Regions from separate parts of the Tardiphaga sp. OK246 genome, predicted to be linked through region 2. Evidence: predicted binding sites of a transcription regulator. Region 2 holds the regulator's gene; each other region holds the start of a gene.
What was found. The regulator LexA, encoded in region 2, represses DNA repair genes until DNA is damaged. The targets are predictions, from matches to a motif close to TGTTCNNNNTGTGTTCNG.

Region 1: a site for LexA is predicted at 3,511-3,528, ahead of CHC01_RS28805 (helicase-related protein). Genes of this name have one in related genera too.
Region 3: a site for LexA is predicted at 3,514-3,531, ahead of CHC01_RS05335 (YifB family Mg chelatase-like AAA ATPase). Genes of this name have one in related genera too.

What each region holds. Positions count from the first base shown of each region.
Region 1 covers NZ_FZOX01000008.1:206,502-213,706, forward strand. The annotation lists gene CHC01_RS28805 (helicase-related protein) at 1-3,429, opposite strand, end outside; gene CHC01_RS28810 (DUF3108 domain-containing protein) at 3,850-4,821, opposite strand; gene rpmB (50S ribosomal protein L28) at 5,194-5,496, shown strand; gene CHC01_RS28820 (hypothetical protein) at 5,566-6,141, opposite strand; gene CHC01_RS28825 (CBASS cGAMP synthase) at 6,362-7,205, shown strand, end outside.
Region 2 covers NZ_FZOX01000002.1:1,045,421-1,052,625, reverse strand. The annotation lists gene CHC01_RS12370 (ComEC/Rec2 family competence protein) at 1-2,093, shown strand, start outside; gene lexA (transcriptional repressor LexA) at 2,112-2,834, opposite strand; gene CHC01_RS12360 (GNAT family N-acetyltransferase) at 3,136-3,705, opposite strand; gene CHC01_RS12355 (Orn/Lys/Arg family decarboxylase) at 3,727-6,084, opposite strand; gene CHC01_RS12350 (molybdopterin molybdotransferase MoeA) at 6,243-7,205, opposite strand, start outside.
Region 3 covers NZ_FZOX01000001.1:1,093,382-1,100,586, reverse strand. The annotation lists gene CHC01_RS05345 (PAS domain-containing hybrid sensor histidine kinase/response regulator) at 1-1,173, opposite strand, end outside; gene CHC01_RS05340 (hypothetical protein) at 1,349-1,819, opposite strand; gene CHC01_RS05335 (YifB family Mg chelatase-like AAA ATPase) at 1,927-3,465, opposite strand; gene CHC01_RS05330 (GGDEF domain-containing protein) at 3,648-4,682, shown strand; gene CHC01_RS05325 (MBL fold metallo-hydrolase) at 4,755-5,735, opposite strand; gene CHC01_RS31840 (hypothetical protein) at 5,734-5,916, shown strand; gene gshB (glutathione synthase) at 5,929-6,870, opposite strand; gene CHC01_RS05315 (YraN family protein) at 6,907-7,205, opposite strand, start outside.

The DNA of each region.
Region 1 (7,205 bases), on a different contig from region 2:
GAGTTTCGCGAAGGGGGAGTTCGGATCGATCGGACGGTCCCGTTCGCGCGGTGCGGCCGATGTGGCGAATGGACGGGTCGCCCCGCCGCGGTCGTTGCCACGGCCCTCACGGCCCTTGTCGCCGCCCTTGAAGGGCCCTTTGCCCTTGCCCTGGAAGCGTTCGCGCTCGCGCGGCGGACGACCGGCATCGCCCGGCTTGTTGTTGTCGCGGTTACCGCGATTGCCACGGTTGTCGCGGTTCGGCGCACCTTCAGCGGAGACCGCGGCGGCCGGCGCGTCGCTGCGCGGACGGCGGAACTCGTTGTTATTGTTGCGATCGCGGCGCCCTTGGCCTCCGCGGTCATGCCGCTCGCGCTGCGCGCCATCGGCCACGGCGTCTTCGGCGGGAGCCGATTGCGCAGCGCCCTGCGGGGCGTTGGTGTTGCGATGGTGGCGGTTGCGGTCATGGCGCGGCGGACGGCGTTCTTCCGAACGGCCACCCGGGCGCCAGACTTCGACCAGTTCGGGCTCGGCAGCGACGGCAGGAACCGCAGCGGGGTCGCTCTCGGCAGGCGCAGCAGCATCAGCCGCTGCGGTCTCGGCAACAGTCCCGGTTTCGGCAACGGCCGCAGCGGGCTCTGGCTGCGCTTCGACGGAAGCCGTCTCTTCAACGGGCGCAGCCTCAGGCGCGGTGCTGGGCACCAGCGCGACTTCAGGCAACAGCGATGCCGACGGCACGGCTGCAGCTTCCTCGGCCGGGGCCGCTTCGGTCGCAACCTCGGCAGGTGCGACGTCCGCAGCCGCGATCTCAGCCGTCTCGGCGGCCTCAGCGGCAGCCTCGACCGCAATGACATTGTCCTCACCGGGCTTGTCAGACTCGGCAAGTCCCACCAGGGCGTCGGGCTGATCGCCGGTGTTGTCGTCTGCCTTGACCTCGATCGGCGTCGTCGCAGCGACCGGCTTCGGAGCTGCCGGCGGCAGCGGCGCCTTCTTCTCCATGCGATAGCCCAGGGCACGCAGGATCGAGGCGAAATCTTCGCCGGCCGAGCCGGTGAGCGAGGTCATCGCCTGCGTCACCACGAAGTGGCGGCCATCAAAGGCACCGGCGGGCTTCTCGCCCGGTGACGCTTCGCGCCAAGCGAGAGCTGGACGGATCAGGTCGGCCAGACGTTCAAGAATATCGACGCGCACGGCGCGCTCGCCGCACTGGCGATAGCCGAGCACGCGATAGGCATCGCGATCGAGCAACTTGTCGACCGGGAAGGATGTACGACCCGACCCTGCGAGATGCTGCGCGCTCGACAGCGCCGACATATCGACATTGTCCTGCTTCAGCGCCCAGAGCAGCGCCGCGAGCGAACGCCCCGCAGGCTTCAGCAGACCGGGAATATAGATGTGATAGGCGCCGAAGCGCACGCCGTATTTGCGCAAGGTCGCGCGCGACGGCTGATCGAGGTCCTTCATCTCGGTCGCGATCTTCTGCCGCTCCAGCACGCCGAGCGCTTCGGTGAGCTGGAAGGCAATGCCGCGCGCGATGCCGGTGATGTCTTCGGCCTTGGTCAGATCGAACAGCGGTCCGAGCAGCTTCTCGATATGCGTCTTCAGCCAGAGATCGAGGCGGGCCTGCACCGCATCGCGCGGCGCGCCGGAAAGGCGCTCATCGGCGATGATGCGGAGACGGGGATGCAGCACATCGTCGGCTGCGACCAGACGGGCTACCGCGTCGCCGGTCCAGCGCATGGTGCCGTCGGAGGCGAGCACGAACTGATCGTCCGGCGCGTTGCCGAGTTTCTCGGCGCGCGCGTCGATCTCGCCGGCCAGCGCCTTCAGCGCCGTGGCCTGCAAGGCCTTCGCATCCGAGCCAGCCTCGGCCGCATCGGGCAAAAATGTAAATCCGTCGAGACGGCCAATTACATGGCCCTCTACGATCACTTCGCCCGTCTTACCAATTTCAGTATTCAGCATCGTGTTTTCCCGCAAGCGGCGCATCAATACACTGGTACGACGATCAACGAAACGCTCAGTGAGCCTCTCATGAAGGGCATCTGACAGTTTATTTTCCAATTCGCGCGAAATTCCCTGCCAATGATCAGGATCTGAGAGCCAATCGGGGCGATTTGCCACGAATGTCCAGGTCCGGATTTGCGCGATTCGGCCCGATAACGTGTCGATATCGCCATCGGTTCGGTCCGCTTGCGCGATTTGAGCGCCAAACCAGGCATCCGGGATGCGCCCACGCTGCATCAGGAAGTTGAAGATAGTGACTACCAGCTCTGCGTGTGCAGCGGGCGCGATGCGGCGGTAATCTGGAATCTGGCAGGCGTCCCACAGTTTCTCGACGGCGGCCTTGCCCTGCGCCATTTCGCGCACGTCGACGTCACGGACGGCATGATCGAGCACGCGCAGGTCTTCGGCGATCGGCGCACGGGTCAGCGCCTCGTGGCGCGGCACCTCCGCCAGCGACACCTGCAGCGACGCGATCGACGAGAAATCCAGCTTCGAATTGCGCCACTGCAGCACCTTCACCGGCTCGAAGATGTGGTTCTGCAACTGATTGACGAGCTCCGGCTCGAACGGCTCGCAGCGACCTGTGGTGCCGAAAGTGCCGTTGCGCGTGGCGCGGCCGGCGCGGCCGGCGATCTGCGCGAATTCGGATGGCGTCAGACGGCGGAATTGATAGCCGTCATATTTGCGATCGCTGGCGAAGGCGACGTGGTCGACGTCGAGATTGAGGCCCATTCCGACCGCGTCGGTTGCCACTAAGTAGTCAACGTCACCATTCTGGAACATCGCGACCTGCGCGTTGCGGGTGCGCGGCGACAGCGAGCCCAGGACCACCGCAGCGCCGCCGTGCTGGCGCTTGATGAGTTCGGCGATCGCGTAAACTTCATCGGCGGAAAATGCGACAATCGCTGTCCTGCGCGGCTGCCGCGTGATCTTGCGATCGCCGGCAAATTCCAGATGCGACAGACGCGGCCGCGTGACGATGCTGGCGCCGGGCAGCAAACGCTCGATGATCGGCCGCATGGTCGCGGCGCCGAGCAGCAGCGTTTCGTCGCGGCCGCGGCGATGCAGGATGCGATCGGTGAAGACGTGGCCGCGCTCCAGATCTGCCGCGATCTGGATTTCATCGACGGCCAGAAACGACACGTCGAGATCTCGCGGCATCGCCTCGACGGTGGAGACCCAGTAGCGCGGCTTGGCGGGCTTGATCTTCTCTTCGCCGGTGATCAGCGCCACGGCTTCGGGGCCGACGCGGTCCAAAATTTTATTATAGACCTCGCGCGCCAGCAGGCGCAGCGGCAGGCCGATGATGCCCGACGAATGCGCGAGCATGCGCTCGATGGCGAGATGGGTCTTGCCGGTATTGGTGGGGCCGAGCACCGCGGTAACGCCGGCGCCGGGGGCCCTGCCGTTGGACAGCGTGGGCGGAGAAGACAAAAAGGCCATGTTTTTCAGATATTTCCGCGTCGCCGACTGTCAAGGACCGAGACAGGTTACGACGCTTCAGAGCCGCGCTTTTTGATGGTTTGGAACGAGTCCGGAACGAAAGCGGCCCGAATCGGTGACTCGGCACCTCCCTGGCCGCATCACCCCAACATCTCGCGCTGACATTCTCCGAGACTGACTAGATCAAGTTTGTGACAGCGCAACAAGGGCCGACAAATCCCCGAAGTTATGAACAGCGCACGGACTCCGAACCGGCTTTGAGTCAAGCCGGGATCCTGCGCAAATCCTGCGGCGCGTTTGCGACGATGCTGCGATGGCGCACTTTGTCTTGCGGCATCATTGCGGCAGCGTCCCGTCTCGGTCCCTCATGGTGAGGAGCGCGGCTTCGCGCGTCTCGAACCATGAGCTGGCGGGGTCGACTCAGTTCGTCTTCGCCACGGCCTTGGCCGGCGCGGGGGTGGTGACGAATTCGGTGGCTTCCAGCATGGCGACGCCAAGCGGGGTTGGTACCACCATGCGATAGGGCACCAGCACGCGGGTTCCGGCGATCGGCACCAGGGTCACTTCGATATTGCGCTGGGCGGCAAGATATTTGATGGCGGCGCGGTCGGGCACATAGCCGGCGATCGGCGTGAAATAGACGGCGCAGACGATGGCAGGCCCGCGATAGCCCTTCTCGGCCTTCACGCTTTCCATGCGCTTGTAGTCGAGCTTGAGATCGTAGCGCATGCGGCCATCGAAGATCGACGCGCCGGTGCGGCACGAATCCGGCGTCAGCAACTCGCCGGTGCCGCCGACGCGCATCAGCGAGCCGGTCATCGGATCGATCACGTTGCGGCGATGCGCATCGGTGATCGGAATCTTCTCGGGATCGAGCGGCGGCTCCGGCTCGATGGAGAACTCCTTCACATAGCCCGGCGTGATCAGCATCTTGATCGTCTCGGACTTCTTCGCGGAGGTGGTGACGGCCTGATAATTCGACGGCACCAGCGCGCCCGCGACCACGCGGCCGGTGGACTGGCCGGAGCCCGAGCCGCCGGCAAATGCCTTTAGCAGACCCGCGGTGCCGCCACTGGCGGTCGCGGAATACTGGTCTTCGTTGATGTCGATGGCCCACTGGCCCTTGCCCACCGCGATGCCGGCGAGGCTGGCTTCATATTTGGCCTCGAGCTTGCCGCCGGCCAACACCGCCTGCGCAGGGGCCTGAACCGGCACGGCGGCCGGGCTCTGGCCTTGAGCTTGGCCTTGGGTCTGGCTTTGGATCTGGCCTTGCACCTGCGCCGAGGCGTCCACCGGCAAAACCGGCAGCATCAGGCCCGCGGCGACGGCGAAACGCGCGCCAAAACCCGCAAATCGTACTCTTGCGGGCGCGGCGGTCCGCGGGATGGTCACCGGTCGGGTCACAAAGCGGGGCGTGCGAAGGCTCACTTGCTGATATCACCTGGTCGGCGATCCCCGGCCAAAGGCGCAGGGCCGCATCGCTCAATTGGGCTGGAGCGACCTGTTTCCGGCCCGAATACGTCGTTTATATGATGGGAACCGCGCCAGATTCCATGTGGTTTCCGCTCGTAGGCCGGGCTATACAGAACCCGAATGCGCAGGCTTTTGCCGGTTTTGCCGCGACTTTCGCTGTCCGGATATCTTGACGATCGCGGCCAAGCCCCCTATACGTCCGCCACTCCTGAAATGGACGTGATTTTTGACCCCCTGCCCGGCTTTGGGCTCTTCGCCTTTTAGCTGCGGGGATGACAGAGGATTTTCGCCATGTCTCGGCGCTGTGAACTGACACTGAAGGGCCCCCAGGTGGGCCACAAGGTGAGCCACTCGAACATCAAGACCAAGCGCCGGTTTCTGCCGAACCTGGTCAATGTCACCTTCCTGTCCGACGTTCTCGGCCGCGGCGTGCGCCTGCGCGTGTCGGCCAATGCCGTGAAGTCGGTCGACCACCGCGGTGGCTTCGATGCCTATCTGATCAAGGCCCGCGAGAGCGAGCTGTCCCAGAAGGCCGTGCTGCTCAAGCGCGCCATCGAAAAGAAGAAGGCCGAGACCGCAGCAGTCGCGGCCTGAGCCTGACCCGCCGCTCAGCTTGAGCGGACTGAAATTTGAAAACGGCCGGATCGCAAGATCCGGCCTTTTTTATTTCTTCTTCATAGCTCGCCTGAATGTGAGCTTGGCGGCAGTATTCATTCCTCGCTCCCACATACGGTTGGTCCACATTTTTCCGCAGAGAACTTTGGGATCATTTCGATCAAGCTCAATCCATGCAGCGCCGCAGAACGCATCATTGTCGCCGATTTCCTCAGTGTCGTTTCGTTGCTCGAAGATGTAGGCCAACCCATGCCGTCTCCCTTCGTTCTTACGAAACGGCTCAACTAACAAAGTCCTCGACTCTTTGATCGGGCCAATTTGGCCTGGATTCCACAGTTGAATCTCAAAAGTGCTCCAAGACTGAGTGATCTCGGCTTTCATCTTGTAGCTGCCCATCGCGGGTAACAACGACGGATTGCCCTGCCTGAAATCAAGCTGAGGCAGCTCTCCATTTGCTGTTTTTAACAGGGCATCGATCCGAGGCCAGTTCGAGGTGAGTTCGACATCCCACTCTCCGTTCAAATCTGGGTAGATCCAGTTATTAAGCTGCGGCCACCATTTCCAGAATTTTCGCCAGAGCGGGGAAACTAGTACGAGCGCAATCAGGACCTGAACGACGCTCACCGTAAGGCCGATGCCTATCGTTAGACCGGCCCCGTCGAGAATTACTCGGTTCGCAAACGTTATTGCCAAGCCCACCATAGCGGTGAGCCACGCGACTATCCCCACTAGGTATTTCGTTGGGCATAATTTGAACATAACATGAACATGCTATAGAAAGCTAGAGTATGAATCAACTACAATGAAAGACCGATTCTTCCAGGCAACTTGAAGGGGTGCCTCAATGAAGTTTCTCGCGAATGCGAATGCGTTGTTCATCGGTTTGCGAGAAACCAAGAGCTATCATGAAGCTCTTCAGGTTGGCCCCGCAAGGCACGCAAAGCTGCTTGCGGCGCGAGGTCTGATCCGAGAAAGAATTCGAGAAGAAGCCAAACGGATCCGAAGCGAAGACCAGTTTTGGGATGCGAGCTTTGCAATTCGCGCGCGACGCACGCGGCCAGAAGTCTCGCCTAAATTTTTTACTCAAGGCTCTGTTGCCTACAACCTGCTAGTGGATCCAGTTTTACGGATCGTTCAGCAACTAGACCTTGATGACGGCATGTATGTCGGCGTCGAGTACTTGCAGAATGGGAAGCCTGCACTCGTCGCGCAGGCACTGTTCAGTCTTGTCGAAGAGGCTCTCGCTTCGCTCTGCAAAGAACAAGGTTGGGAGCTCGACAAATCCAAAGAAACATGTGTCCGAGTTGTATTGGATGCTGAAAGTCACATCGACATTCCAATCTACTCAGCACCTGCTGATCGAATGATCGCAATGGATGCCGTGGCCCTTAACGCTCGCGCTGACTCGGTCATCCTCAAGCGAGCTGGTCACGAGTACGCGAAGCTGCCTACTGACAAAATCATGCTCGCACATCGCAATGGCGACTGGGATCAATCGGATCCACTAGCGCTGCACGAATGGGTAGATCGCTGCGTTGAACGATATGGCGAGCTTTTTCGACGAGGGTGCCGCTACTTCAAAGGATGGCGGGATTTCCGTTGGTCCAACGGGCGCCTTACTTCGATTACGATCATGGCGGCTATCGCCGAGGCGCTCGAACACATGAATGGCGCGCATCGCAGCCTTA
Region 2 (7,205 bases):
TCGGCACCGGCATCGCGCTGTATTTTGCCGCTGAGCATGAGCCGGTGGCCTGGGTTGCCGCTGCGACGGCTGGCCTTCTTTGCATGGCTGCGTTTTTGCTGCGGCGACAACGATGGTTTTCCTTGATCTTGCTTATTGCGGCCATCGCGGCCGGCTTTGCGATGGCTGCCTTGAAAACCGCGCGTGTGGCTCATGAGGTTCTGGCGAAGCCGCTCTATTCCGTCGCGCTGACCGGCTTCGTCGAAACGCATGAGGAACGGGAGCGCACGGATCGCTTCGTGCTGCGCGTTGCCACGATGGACAGCCCGCGCGCCGCACCGAAGCTCACTCGTGTGCGGCTGTCGGTGAAGAAGGGCACGGCACCTGCCGTCGGCAGCTTCGTCGAATTGAAGGCAAGGCTGCAGCCGCCGCTGTCGCCGCTCCGGCCGGGCAGCTACGACTTCGGCCGCGATCTGTATTTTCAAGGGATCGGCGCATCTGGCTTCGTGATGGGCGGCATCAAGGCAGTCGATCCGCCGATACAGCCGAGTGTGGCACTACGCTATTCGGCGACCATGCAGGGGCTACGCGACGCCATCGACGCGCGGATCCGCACCGTGCTCTCGGGCGATAGCCGCGCCATTGCCACGGCGCTGCTCACGGGCCGCCGCGATGCGATTTCGGCTGACGTCAATGATGCGATGTTCATCTCCGGCCTCGGTCATGTGTTGTCGATTTCTGGCTATCACATGGCCGTGGTCGCCGGCGTGGTGTTCTTTGCGATACGCGCACTGCTGGCACTGATCCCTGTCCTGACAGTGACGTTCCCGATCAGGAAAGTCGCAGCGGCTGCGGCGTTATTCGCAGCACTGTTCTATCTGCTGTTGTCAGGTGCTGAAGTCGCGACGCAGAGATCGTTTTTCATGACGGCCGTCGTGCTGATTGCAGTCATGGTCGATCGCCGGGCGGTGACGTTCCGCACGCTGGCGGTGGCGGCGATGGTCGTGCTGATCGTCGCGCCCGATGCGCTGGTTCACCCGAGTTTCCAGATGTCTTTCGCCGCGACGCTGGGGCTCGTTGCATTGGTGCAGATCGGCATGCCCGCGCTGTTTGCCTCGCCCGATCATTCCGCGACAGCGCGCGTGGCGCTATGGGGCGGACGCGAGATCGCGATGCTCGTGCTGGCCTCGCTGGTCGCGGGCCTTGCCACCACGCCCTATGCCGCATTTCATTTCCATCGCGTCACGCCTTATGGCGTCGTCGCCAATCTCCTGGCGATGCCAGTGGTCTCAGCGCTGGTGATGCCGGCGGGTATTCTTGGTTTGGTGGCCATGCCGTTCGGCTTTGACGGTGTGTTCTGGCGGCTGATGGATGTCGGCATCCAGTGGATGATCGTGGTCACGCAATGGGTGGCGGCCTTGCCCGGCGCCATCGGCCGGATGCCGGCCTTCGGCACCGGACCGCTGATATCAGCCAGTATCGGCATCATCGTGCTCGGATTGCTGCGCACGCCGTTGCGCTTCGCGGGGGCTGGCGTGCTGGTGCTCTCGATTGTATGGGCATTGCTGGTGAAGCAGCCGGATGTGCTGATCTCGGGTGATGGTCGCAGCGTCGCGGTACGGGGCAGGGATGGGCATCTCCACGTGATGCGCAGCGCCAAGGATACATTTTTGCTGAAAGAGTGGCTTGCCGGCGATGCCGATGCACGCCTGCCGACCGATGCCTCAGTCGGCCACGGCGTGTCCTGCGACCGCGACGGGTGCATCACGGCGCTGGCCGATGGCGCTTTGGTGGCGCTGGTTTTACAGCCGGATGCCTTCACAGATGATTGCGAGAAAGCGGCGCTCATCGTCACGACGAAACAACCGCCGAGGGATTGCAGGGCGCTGGTGATCGATCAAGATCGCTTGCAACGAAATGGTGCGGTGAGCCTGCAGCGAACCGCGAACGGCTTTACCATCGATGCCGTGCGACCGCGGGGTCTGGACCGTCCGTGGTCGCGCGCCATTCCTGATGAGCCCCAGCACGATCTGATCCCGAACAGTCGTACGCCACAAAATCGGCCGGTGGATGCGACGCCGGCGGAAACCGATCTTCAACCCGAAGATCAGTAGTCCGCCGAGGCGATAGCCTCAGTAACGCCGATACAGACCAATCAGCTTGCCCTGAATGCGCACCCGGTTAGGCGGCAGGATGCGAACTTCGTAAGCGTCGTTCGCTGGCTCTAGCGCGATCGACGCGCCGCGGCGGCGGAAGCGCTTCAACGTGGCTTCCTCGTCGTCAATCAGGGCCACCACGATGTCGCCGGTGTCGGCGCTTTCGTTGCGCTGGATCAGCACCGTGTCGCCATCGAGAATGCCGGCGTCCTGCATGGAATCGCCGCGCACTTCGAGCGCGTAATGTTCGCCGGAGCCGAGCATGTCGGCGGGCATGCTGATGGTGTGGCTGCGGGTCTGCAGCGCCTCGATCGGCGTACCTGCCGCGATCCGGCCCATGACCGGGATAGCAACCGTGCGGCCATTGTCATCATCGCCGCTGTTGCTGGCGATGCTGGCGGCCGAACGCACCTTGCCAAGCGTGCCTTCGATGACGCTGGGCGTGAAGCCGCGGCGCCCGGTGCCGCCGGTGACCGGCGCGCCGAGCTCTGGCAGCTTGATGACTTCGATGGCACGGGCGCGGTTGGGCAGACGGCGTATGAAGCCGCGTTCTTCCAGCGCCGTGATCAGACGATGGATGCCGGACTTCGAGCGCAGGTCGAGCGCATCCTTCATCTCGTCGAAGGAGGGCGGGACGCCGGCTTCCTTCAGCCGTTGATCGATGAATCGCAGGAGTTCGTATTGTTTGCGCGTGAGCATCTGAAGCCATCCTCAGTTGACGGTGTCGGCCGCCGCGTGCGTTTCAAAGGGCCTTCGAACGGTGAGCCTCAATCCTGAGACGATCGTTCGAAGATCGGTTGCGCGAGTTCGGGCACTCTCAAACTACTCAAAGCCACAGAATCTCGAAACAAATCATGAACGAACACTATATGTTCCATATGTGTTCTGCAATGCTTAATTTGCCGTCAACAGAATGCGCGTTGAGGGAGGTTTGAGGAGGCTGTTCCTACCAGTCGTCGACCCTCGAGGGACATGGAAAATGCTTCCGCGGTCGCTTGGGCTACGCGGACGTCATGCGCCCAACGGGCGGCGGGGGAGTCGTGGAGCCGGTGGCCAGCGAGCGCTGAACCATGATCGTGTCGGCCCAGCGGCCGGAGCGATAAGCGACGCCGGGCAGCAAGCCGACGCGCGCAAAGCCAAAGCTCTCATGCAAGCCGAGCGAGGCCGTGTTGTCGGCATCGATATAGCCGATGATCTGCCGAAAGCCGGCCGCCGCGCAGACATCGATCAACTCGCGCATCAACAGCCGGCCGATGCCTCGGCCGACATGCCCGTGGTGGATATAGATCGAATGCTTGACCGTGTAGCGATAGGCCGGTCGCTTGCGGAACAGCACCACATAGGCGTAGCCGACGACCTCGCCGCCTTGCGTGGCGACGAGGTGCGGGAACCGTTTGCTGCGCAGGTTCTTGCGCCGGTCTCTGAGATCGTCGGGCTGCGGCGTGTCGGCGTCGCTGACGCCTTCCTCGACGCCTTGCCGGATGTGCCGGCGATAGATCGCCAGCATGGCATCGACGTCGGTGTCGCGTGATGGTCGGATGACGACCGGCTGTTCGAGTTCCGTTGGCAAATCAGGCTCCTTACGTGCTCCCTATTCGGAGACCACGTAAGTGTAAAGTCGGATCCGGCCATTGGCGTCGACCTTGCGGTAGATGCCCTGGATTTCGACGTCGAAGCCCGGGAACGTGTTGAAGCAGGTCTCGAACATCCGGAGATAGTCGATCATCGGCTTTGACCGTTCGGTGAGCCGTTCTCCGGGAACGATCGTGGCGATGCCGGGCGGGTAGACCACGAACGGCGTCGTCGCGACGCGCCCGAATATCTCATCGATCGGGAGGTAATCGACGTCGTTGCGCACCAGACAGCGCGCGGCATCATGGGGTGACATGGCAATCTCCGGCAGATGGTCGGCGGAGAATTGCCTGGTCTGAAGTTCGCTCACATTGGCCTCGCGGAAGAACCGGTGCATGTCGCCGCACAGATCCCGCAGGCGTATGCCCGCATAACGCGCCGGCCTGCGCCTGGAGAATTCCGGGATAACGTCTTCCAGCAGCGCGTTGTCGTCATGAAACTTCTTGAAGGCGACAAGGCCCGATATCAGCGTGCCGGCCTTGCTGGCTTCCACGCCGGGCGTCAGCAGGAAGAGCAGCGAGTTGAGATCGTTCTTCTCCGGCACGATGCGATTTTCGCGCAGGAACTGCGCGACCACGGGCGCGGGGATGCCGTGTTCCGCATAGCCGCCGGTGGTGCGGTCGAAGCCGGGTGTCAGTACCGTCAGCTTGTTGGGATCGGTCATGGTGAAACCGGCTTCCATGCCGGGGAAGCCATGCCAAGCGGCGTCAGGCGCGAGCTGCCAATAAGCCGGATTGGTGGCCAGCTGGTCAGTGCCGATGCTTTCCCAAGGCACATTGTGAACAGCGCCTTCGCTGGCTGCGTCGGGAATCGCGACGCGCTCGGGCACGAAGGGTTCGAAGAACCAGCGGCGCTCAGTGCGGGTTTCCTTCTCCTCGAATTCGCGGCGGACGGCGCGCATCTTCTTGCGCAGTTCGATGCCGAGGCGGATCGTATCGTCCCACAACACTTCGCCGGAGCGGCCCTTCATCATCTGCGCGCCGACATCCAATGATGCGAACAGCGGATAGAACGGCGAGGTCGAGGCGTGCTGCATGAAGCTTTCGTTGAAGCGCCGATGCTCGACGCGGCGTTTCTGGCCGCGGATATGACGATCCTTCATGTGGATCTGCGACGCCTGCGAGAAGCTCGCGAGCTGCTTGTGGGTCGACTGCGTCGCGATGATGCCCGGCGAATCCGGGCCGAGCTCTTTGAGCCCCATGGCGAAGCGACCGGCATAGAGCGGGTGGAATTTCATGAAACCCGCCCAGGCTTCGTCGAACAGGATGTAATCGCAGAGATGGCCGATGCGCGCGATGATCATCTCGGCGCTGTAGATGGTGCCGTCATAGGTGCACTGTTCGACCACGGCGACGCGGAACGGGCGCGGACGTTTCCAGGCCTCGGGATCCGTGACGAGCGGATTGATACGGATGCGCTCGCGCAGCGCGTCCTCGTCGAGCGCGTCCCAGTTCATCGGGCCGATCAGGCCCCAGGGATTGCGCGTCGTTGGCACATAGATCGGCACACCGCCTGAAATCATCAATGCGCCGTGCAAAGCCGCCTTGTGGTTGTTGCGATCGAACAGCACGAGGTCGCCATCGGTAACCAGAGCCGATAGCGCGACCTTGTTGGAGGTCGAGGTGCCGTTGAGCACGAAGTAGGTCTTCTCCGCGCCAAAAATCTGCGCGGCTTCCTTCTGCGCCTGCAAAGCAGGGCCCTCATGAGTTAGCAGGTCGCCGAGATCGAGCACCGAATTGTCGAGGTCGTCGCGAAACACGGCTTCGCCGAGATGTTCCATGAACACCCGCCCGATCGGGCTGCGGCTGTAGAACACGCCGCCATTGTGGCCCGGGCAGGTCCAGAGCTGGTTGCCTTCCTCGGCATAGTCGACCAAAGCGCCGAAGAACGGCGTCTTCAGCGTCTCGGCATATTGCTTCAACCGGCTGATGAGATTCTTGGCGATGAAGGGTGGGGTTTCCTCGGACAGGAAGACATAGCCGTCGATGAAATCGAGCACTTCGACCGGGACGTCTTCAAACCGCTTGCGACGGATCAGCAGGATGATGGGGAAGTCGAGGCCCCGTTTGCGCATCAGGTTGATCAGCGCCGCGGTCTTGCCTTCGAGGCCCTTCTTGCCCCAGTCGACCACCATGCAGCCGATGGCCGCGTCGGTCTGGACTGCGATCGTGGCGTCTTCGAGCTTGCGTGCCTTGACGACTTCGAAGCCGGAACGCTCGATCTCATCGACGATCTGATTGAGCCGAATGCCCTCGAGATCGTCGGCGTCGAATGTTGGCATCGCAAACAGGAAATTGAAGCGTTTGAAATAGTCCATTTGTGCACCGATCTTGTTTCGCAGCGATGTCTCGCTGCGTTACGTGACAATTCAGTGACTGAAGCCGCGTTAAGGTATCTCAGTCAGAAAAAAGCTCAGAGAACATGCCGCGCGGCGGAAGTTCCGGTGGCCCGGCATCCCATCGCGCATCTCGGCCTTTAAACAGGCAGTCGCATGATCGCGCAGGAATCGCCAGCGGCGGCGGCGGGAGCGAATGGCGTGCGGATCAGAAGTCCTTCGGCAACAGCCAGATTTCCTAGCAGCGACGAGTCCTGCTTGATGACCGGCGTCGCCACCACGGTGCCGTCGGCGCGGGTTTCCAGGCGCGTGCGCAGATAGTCCTCGCGCTGGTCGTTGGCGGCGAGGTCGCGGCCGAGCACCGCGGGTTCGAGCGCGTGAGCGACCTCGTTTCGGCCGGACAGCGCGCGCAGCAGCGGCACCATGAACAGGAAGCCGCAGACATAGGACGAGACGGGATTGCCGGGCAGGCCGATGACCCGCATGCTCTGGCGGCGTCCGTGCATCATCGGCTTGCCGGGCCGCATCGCGATGCGCCAGAACGCCATCTCGACGCCGGCATTGATCAGGGATTGCTGCACGAGGTCGTGGTCGCCGACCGACGCGCCGCCGGTGGTGATCAGCACGTCCGCCTTCAGATCGATCGCGCGCTGAATGGCCGATGTGGTCGCCTCCAGCGTGTCGACAGCGATACCGAGATCGATCACCTCGGCGCCTTCGGCACGGGCCAGTGCACGTAGCGCGAAGCCATTGGAGAGCACGATCTGGCCGGGGCCGGGGACCGCACCGGGCATTACCAGTTCGTCGCCGGTGGCGAGCACGGCAACGACCGGCCGTCGCCGCACGGGCAGTGACGGATGGTTCATCCCGGCAGCAAGCGCCAGGTCGCGATCTGTAAGGCGGGTGCCGGCGCGCAGCAGCACATCGCCTTCGTTGAAATCGACGCCGGCCGGGCGGATATGCTTGCCGGAAATTGCAGCTTCGTTGATCCCGACGATATCGCTATCGCGCGTAGTATCTTCCTGGATCACGACGGCGTCGGCGCCGGCGGGCAGCACGCCGCCGGTGAAAATTCGCAGGGCTTCACCGGTCTGCAGCGGGCG
Region 3 (7,205 bases), on a different contig from region 2:
GGTGTCGCGCACCAGGAAAGAGACTTCGTTCGGCCAGATGCCGGGTTCGACGATCAGCGCTACGCCGCCGGTCGCCGTGAACTTGATGGCATTGCCGGCGAGATTGAGCAGCACCTGGCGCAGGCGCGCCGCATCGCCCATCACTGTCAGCGGCAGTCGCTCGTCGACATAGGCCGCGATTTCGAGATTGCGGGCCTGCGCACGCGGCGCCAGCAATTCGGTGATGTCCTCGATCAATCCGGCTAGTGCAAAGGGGCGATGTTCCAGATCGATCTTGCCGGCCTCGATCTTGGAGTAATCCAGCAGCTCCTCGATCAGCGACAGCAGCGCATCGCCGGAGGTCTTCACGGCCTTGGCGTAAGTGGTCTGTTCGGGTGTCAGCGGCGTATCCAGCAGCAAGCCGCTCATGCCGAGAATGCCGTTCAGCGGCGTGCGGATTTCATGGGACGCCATGGCGAGGAACCGCGACTTGGCGCGGTTGGCGGCATTGGCATGGTCGCGCGCTTCACCGAGGGCACGCTCGGTCTGGGTGCGGTCGGTGACATCGCGACCCACGCATTGCAACTCGGCGGGCTGGCCCGCATCGATCCGCACCAGACCTTCGCGCCAGGCGATCCAGCGCGGACCGGTCGCCGTGGCGATCTTCTGATCGTGCATGCTGGTGCCGTTGGGCTCGTTGGCGATATCGCCCTGCTCCAGCAGCGTGAGTTCGAAGTGGCTGCCGATCAATGCTTCGCGCGATTGTTCCGCCAGCGCACAATAGGCATCGTTGACGAAGGTGATACAGCCTTCGTTGTTGCGGATCACGATCAGGTCGCCTTGTGCCTCGAACAGGCTGCGCGCGCGCTCTTCGGCTTCCTTCAATTCCCAGTTCCGGTCGACCAGGGCTTCGTTATGCGCAGTCAGCTTGCGCATCCGTTTGCCCATGAAGCGCATGCGGATGCTCATGGTGGCCAGGGCGACGCAGGCCAGCGCGAACAGGAAGCTGGCGCCGATTGCAAAAGCGTGCGGGTCGTAACCGGAGTCTTTCGAGGTCGAACCTGAGATGAAACCATAGGCGCCACCGAAGGCAGCCGAGAACATCACGAAAGAGCGGATGACGAAAGCAAGCCACGGAAAACGGCGCGCGAAGCGGCGGAAGTAGACCTTGATCCGGAAAACACCTTTCGCCACAGATCAGCACTCCGGCTTGGTCACATCATGGCTCGCGATTGCACGCGAATACAGGCCGCGATTAGGCGATCGCAGATCTCAGAAACAATGCGGGTATGTTGTTGCCAAGTGCTTGCACGGTGGCAGTTTTGAATTTGCCCGCGCAGACATGGTTGATGAAGCGTTAATGCGCGGCCTAGAGGCTGGCCGCTGCCATCCGCGCCGGGCTGCGGCTGTGGGCGCTGACGATCAGCGCTGCGGCATCGCGCGCCGTGAAGCTGCGAGATTTCACGAAGATCCGGTAGTCGGCGTCGTCCTGTTCCGACAGATAGATAACGGGCTCCGAACTCGCCGATGTGTTGGCAATGCCGATGAAGCGCGTCGCGGCCGTGACGGGGCAGGCATCGGGTTCCGCTGCATCGGCATCATCGAGCACGACAAAGTCGGCGGTTTCGGCGCTATCGACGATCTGCACACGGACGGTCGCCTGCAGGGGATCGTTGGTGAAGCTGACATGCGATTGCGCCTGCCAGGGCATGGTGGCGATCTGGATGGTGGTCTCACCGGTGGAGATGCAGGGATGCGTTCCGCTCACGAGATCGCCGCGGGCGAGAAAGGCTGCCAGCGCCAGCGGAATCGTCGAGGCTAAAATCTTGAAACGCAGCATGACACGGTACTCGCCCTGGCCCCGCAATGCGGGGTTATGGTGAGCAGAGCGTAAACAAAACTCGTTACTATCGCGTTGACGTCCACATCAGTGGCGAGGAGAAGACGTCAAGCAGCTCGGCGAATGTCCTCCGCCAGCGCGCGGTAAGACAACGCTTCGGCCAGATGCAGCCGCCCGATTTTCTCGGCGCCGTCGAGATCCGCCAGCGTCCGCGCCACGCGCAGCACGCGGTGATAGCCGCGCGCGGTCAGTCGCATCGTTTCGGCGGCATCGCGCAACAATGTCAGTCCCTGGGCATCCGGCTGCGCTACCGTTTCCAGCACAGAGGCCGGCGCGGAGGCATTGGTATGTGTGCCCGCCAATCCCGCCACGGCATAACGCATGGTCTGCAGATCGCGCGCGGCGGCGACACGCGCCGCGACTTCGGCGGAACCTTCCGACGGTGGCGGCAGAATGAGATCCGCCGCGGTCACCGCCGGGACTTCGATGCGCAGATCGATGCGGTCCATCAAGGGGCCCGAGATGCGCGCCTGATAATCCGAGGTGCAGCGATCGATGCGGCCACGTTTGCAGGAGAAGCCCGGCTCGAAAGCGTGACCGCAGCGGCATGGATTCATCGCAGCAACAAGCATAAAGCGCGCGGGATAGGTGACGCGGTGATTGGCGCGCGAGACCGCCACCTCGCCATTCTCAAGCGGCGCGCGCAGCGAATCCAGCACGCGCGGATCGAACTCCGGCAGTTCATCGAGAAACAGCACGCCTTGATGCGCCAGCGAAATCTCGCCCGGCCGCGCGCGCAACCCGCCGCCGGTGAGTGCGGCCATGCTGGCGGAATGATGCGGTGCGCGGAACGGCCGGCGTGAGGTGAGCGCACCGTCCTTGATCTCGCCGGCCACCGACGCGATCATTGAGACTTCGAGGAGTTCCGCCGGCGATAGCGGCGGCAGGATCGATGGCAGCCGTGCCGCCAGCATGGATTTGCCGGAACCTGGCGATCCCGCCATCAATAGATGGTGGCCGCCGGCGGCAGCGATCTCCAGCGCGCGTTTGGCGCTTTCCTGTCCCTTGATGTCGCGCAGATCCAGCAGCGTTTCCTCACGCGCATGTATCTTCGGCTGCGGCCGCGACAGAACCTGCGTGCCCTTAAAGTGATTGGCGATCTGGATCAGCGACGTCGCGGCGATGATCTGGATATCGGGACTGGCCCAGGCGGCTTCCGCGCCGCAGGCTTCTGGGCAGATCAATCCCTCGTCGCGCGCATTGGCGCCGATGGCAGCCGGCAGCACGCCGGCGACCGGAGCGAGCGAGCCATCGAGACCGAGTTCGCCGAGCACGGTGAAGCCCGTCAATGCATCCGGCGGAATCGCGCCGATCGCGGCCATCAATCCCAGCGCGATCGGCAGATCGTAATGGCTGCCTTCCTTGGGTAAGTCAGCGGGCGCGAGATTGACGATGATCCGCCGTGCCGGCAGCGCCAGACCCGAGGCGACCAGCGCGGCACGGACCCGTTCGCGCGCTTCGGATACTGCCTTGTCGGGCAGGCCGACGATCAAAAAATTCGGCAGACCGGGCACGACCTGAACCTGCACGTCGACCGCGCGGGCCTCGATCCCCTCAAAGGCTACGGTGGAAACCCGTTGAACCATGCCGCCCCCATTCGAGATGAGAGCGTAACCTAAGGTTGCTTCTACTTCAAGAACAATCAGTGAACGAAATGTAGCGGTAAAGTATGCTGGTTTTGGCTGAAATAGGCCATTGGCGTAGAAAATCTTAAACACGTCATGCAAAGCATCCTATGAGCTTCGAGACGAAGACTGGGTGCCCGCAGATGTCAGATCGCTTGTCGATGCCGCCAGACGCGCCGGATGACGCCGACCTGATCGCTGCGCTGAAGGCGCAAATCGAAGCTCAGCAGGCCATCATCGATCAACAGGCTGCTTCGCTGGCGCATAGCCGGAAGATATTCGATCGCTCCTCGGCGGCAGCGCGAATCGGCGTCTGGGAATGCGACCTCTCCGATGAATCGCCGGTCTGGACCGATGTTGTCTATGACATCTTCGATCTACCGCGTGGCTCGACGCCGATTCGCGAGGAGGCGCTCGCCTGTTATCCCGAAGAATCCGTCAGGGAACTGACGAAGCGGCGCAGCAAGGCCATCGAGGATCGCACGGGCTTCAGTCTCGATGCGGAGATCATCACCTTCAAGGGCAACCGGCGCTGGATCAGGATCACGGCCACTGTCGAGTCGGTCGATGGCGTTGCCGTCCGCATCTTCGGCATGAAGCAAGACATCACCGAAGAAAAAATTCTGGCGGATCGCAATCGCTATCTCGCCGAATTCGATACGCTGACCGGCCTCGCCAATCGCAGCCAGTTTCAAACCAAGCTGTCGCTGTTCGATGCGGCGTCGGCCATCAAGGTGAAGCCGTTCGGCGCGCTGCTGTTGATCGATCTCGATGAATTCAAGCCGGTCAATGACTGTTTCGGCCACGCAGCGGGCGATGCCTGTCTGACCGTCGTTGCAAATCGAATTCGCAACATATGTGCCGGTGCGGAACTGGTCGCACGACTCGGCGGTGACGAATTCGCGGTTCTGCTGGGGCCTCATGCGGAATTCGAGGAAGCCTCGGAGACGGCGCGTGCGATTGTCACGCAGTTGGGACTGCCGATTGATCATCGCGGACAACAGTTGCGGGTTGGCGCATCGGTCGGCATCGCGCTGGCCGATAACTGCACGTCATCGCAATTGGCAGCCATGGCCGATTCGGCGCTCTATGCGGCGAAGGATGCCGGACGTGGCACGTTCCGGATCTACAAACGCGGAGCGGAGAGACGTCCGAGGGACACCTCATCCGCGGCGTGAGGATAAATTGCTGCGGAATTCCTGCGGCGGTCATTGTCTCAAGATCGCCGCAGGAAAGTCGCAGGATTTCCGCTAGAGATTCATCACCATCGGCTCGGCGATATAGCGGAAGCCGTCGCCTGATTTCACCACATGACCATAGCCCGGCCACGCGAAGTGATAGGACATCACGGCGGTCTTGTTGGCTGCGAGCATGTCGAGCATCTTCACCCGCGTCGCCGCCGCCATCTTCGGATCGGAGTCATAGGCGAACTCCATCCGCGGCTTCTCCAGCAGCAGCACCTGATGATGGGTGAGGTCGCCGAGGAAGGCGAAAGATTTCCCGTCCGACTGGATCATGAACATGTGGTGGCCGAACGTATGGCCAGGTGCATGCATGGCGGTGACGCCCGGCAGGAACTCCTGGCCGTCCTTGAAGAACACCAGGCGATCCTTCACCGGCAGCAGGTTCTTGCGCGCATGGACGATGAAGTCCTTGAGCGGCGAACCGAGCTTGCCTTCGTCGGTCCAGAACTTGAAGTCTTCCTCGCTGAGATAGATCTGCGCGTTGGGAAATAGCGGCTTGTCATTGGCATCGACGATGCCGCCGATATGATCGATATGGGCGTGCGAGCACACCACGGCATCGATATCGCCGGGCTTGATACCGGCTTCGGCCATACTTTTCTGCAGGCGACCCGTGGTGTTGCCGAACAGTTGCGACGTGCCCATGCCGGTGTCGAACAGGATCAGTCTGTCGCCCATGTTGACGATCGGCGCGTTCTGTTCGAGCACGACGTTGCTGCTGCTGAGGAAATTATCCGTCAGCATCTTCTGCACGTCTTCCTTGGGTACGCCGACGAATGTGCCGGAGGGATCGCCGAGCGGCAAAGGTCCGTCGGAGACAACGGTGACTTCCGCGCTGCCTAACATGAAACGGTGGAAGTAGGGCGCCTGTGTGCCGAGCTTTGGTGCCTTGGCCGATGCGCTGCCGATGAGGCCGGGAGCGAGAAGATTTGCGCCCAAACCAGCGCCGAGCGAGAGCAGGGACCTTCGCGAAACTTCTGAAGTCATGCGTTTCTCCACTGATATGCTTTTGCTTGCCGCCACATGTAGCGGGCCGCTCGATTGGTCGAGCGTGCATCGGCATGCTGCGCTTGCCGTCCATGACTGGCAAGCAAAAGCAGCAGGCGGAGAATTGCGACAAATGGAATTCAAACTGCTGCGTCAAGTATTGACGCAGCGCAGCGAGTGACGCGAGCGGAGTTTACTTCCGCTTCGCTTCGATCACGTCCCAGACCCGCGCCGCGACATCCGGTCCGCCAAGCTTGGCGATGGCGCGAATGCCCGTGGGCGACGTCACGTTGATCTCGGTGAGATTGCCATCGATCACGTCGATGCCGACGAACAGCAGACCGAGATCACGCAGTGCCGGTCCGACACGTTCGCAGATTTCGCGCTCACGCGGCGAGAGTTCAGTGGCCTTGGCGGCGCCGCCACGCACCATGTTGGAGCGCAAATCGTCTTCAGCCGGCACGCGGTTCACGGCACCCGCGAATTCGCCGTCGATCAGGATGATGCGCTTGTCACCATGCTTCACTTCGGGGAGGAAGCGCTGGATGACCCACTGCTCCTTGAAGGTCACGGAGAACAGATCGTAGAGCGAACCGAAATTCATGTCCTGCGGCAGCACGCGAAACACCGCTGCGCCGCCATGGCCATGCAGCGGCTTCATCACCACAGCGCCATGCTCGGCGCGGAATGCATTGATCTCGTCCTTGTCGCGCGAGATTAGCGTCGGCGGCATCAGGTCCGAGAAGCCCATCACGAAAATCTTCTCCGGCGCGTTGCGCACCGAGGCCGGATCATTGACCACCAGCGTCTTCGGATGAATGCGCTCGAGCAGATGCGTCGAGGTGATGTAAGCGAGATCGAATGGCGGGTCCTGCCGCAGCAACACCACGTCGAAGGATTCCATGTTGGTGCGGGTGGGATCGCCGAGGGTGAAATAATCGCCCTCGATATCGCGCACCGACAGCGATTGCACTGGCGCCACCACGTCATTGCCGCGCAGCGAGAGCTTGTCCGGCGTGCAATAGGACAGTTTGTGGCCACGCTTCTGGGCTTCCAGCAACATCGCGAAGGTCGAATCGCCCTTGTGATTGATGCGCGCAATGGGGTCCATCTGGACGGCGACGTTCAAGGTCATGCTGGGGTCCGGAATTGTGGTCGGGAAAGCGAAAATTCAGGTACTGGCGTCGAATGCCGCTAACAGATGGCGTGGCAAATGTCTTGGCGCAATCAGCACGACGTCGAAACGCAGGTCGAATTCTGCATGTTCGGGATGCGCCATCAGCCAGCCTTGGGCGGCATCCATGATCCGGGCCTGCTGGCGGGGCGTCACGGCATAGGCGGCTTCGTCCAGGCTGGCGCGGGCCTTCACCTCGACAAAGGCGATCAGGCTGCGCTTCCTGGCAACGATATCGATCTCGCCGTGGGGCGTGCGAAAGCGGCGGGCGAGGATGCGGTAGCCCTTGGCCAGCA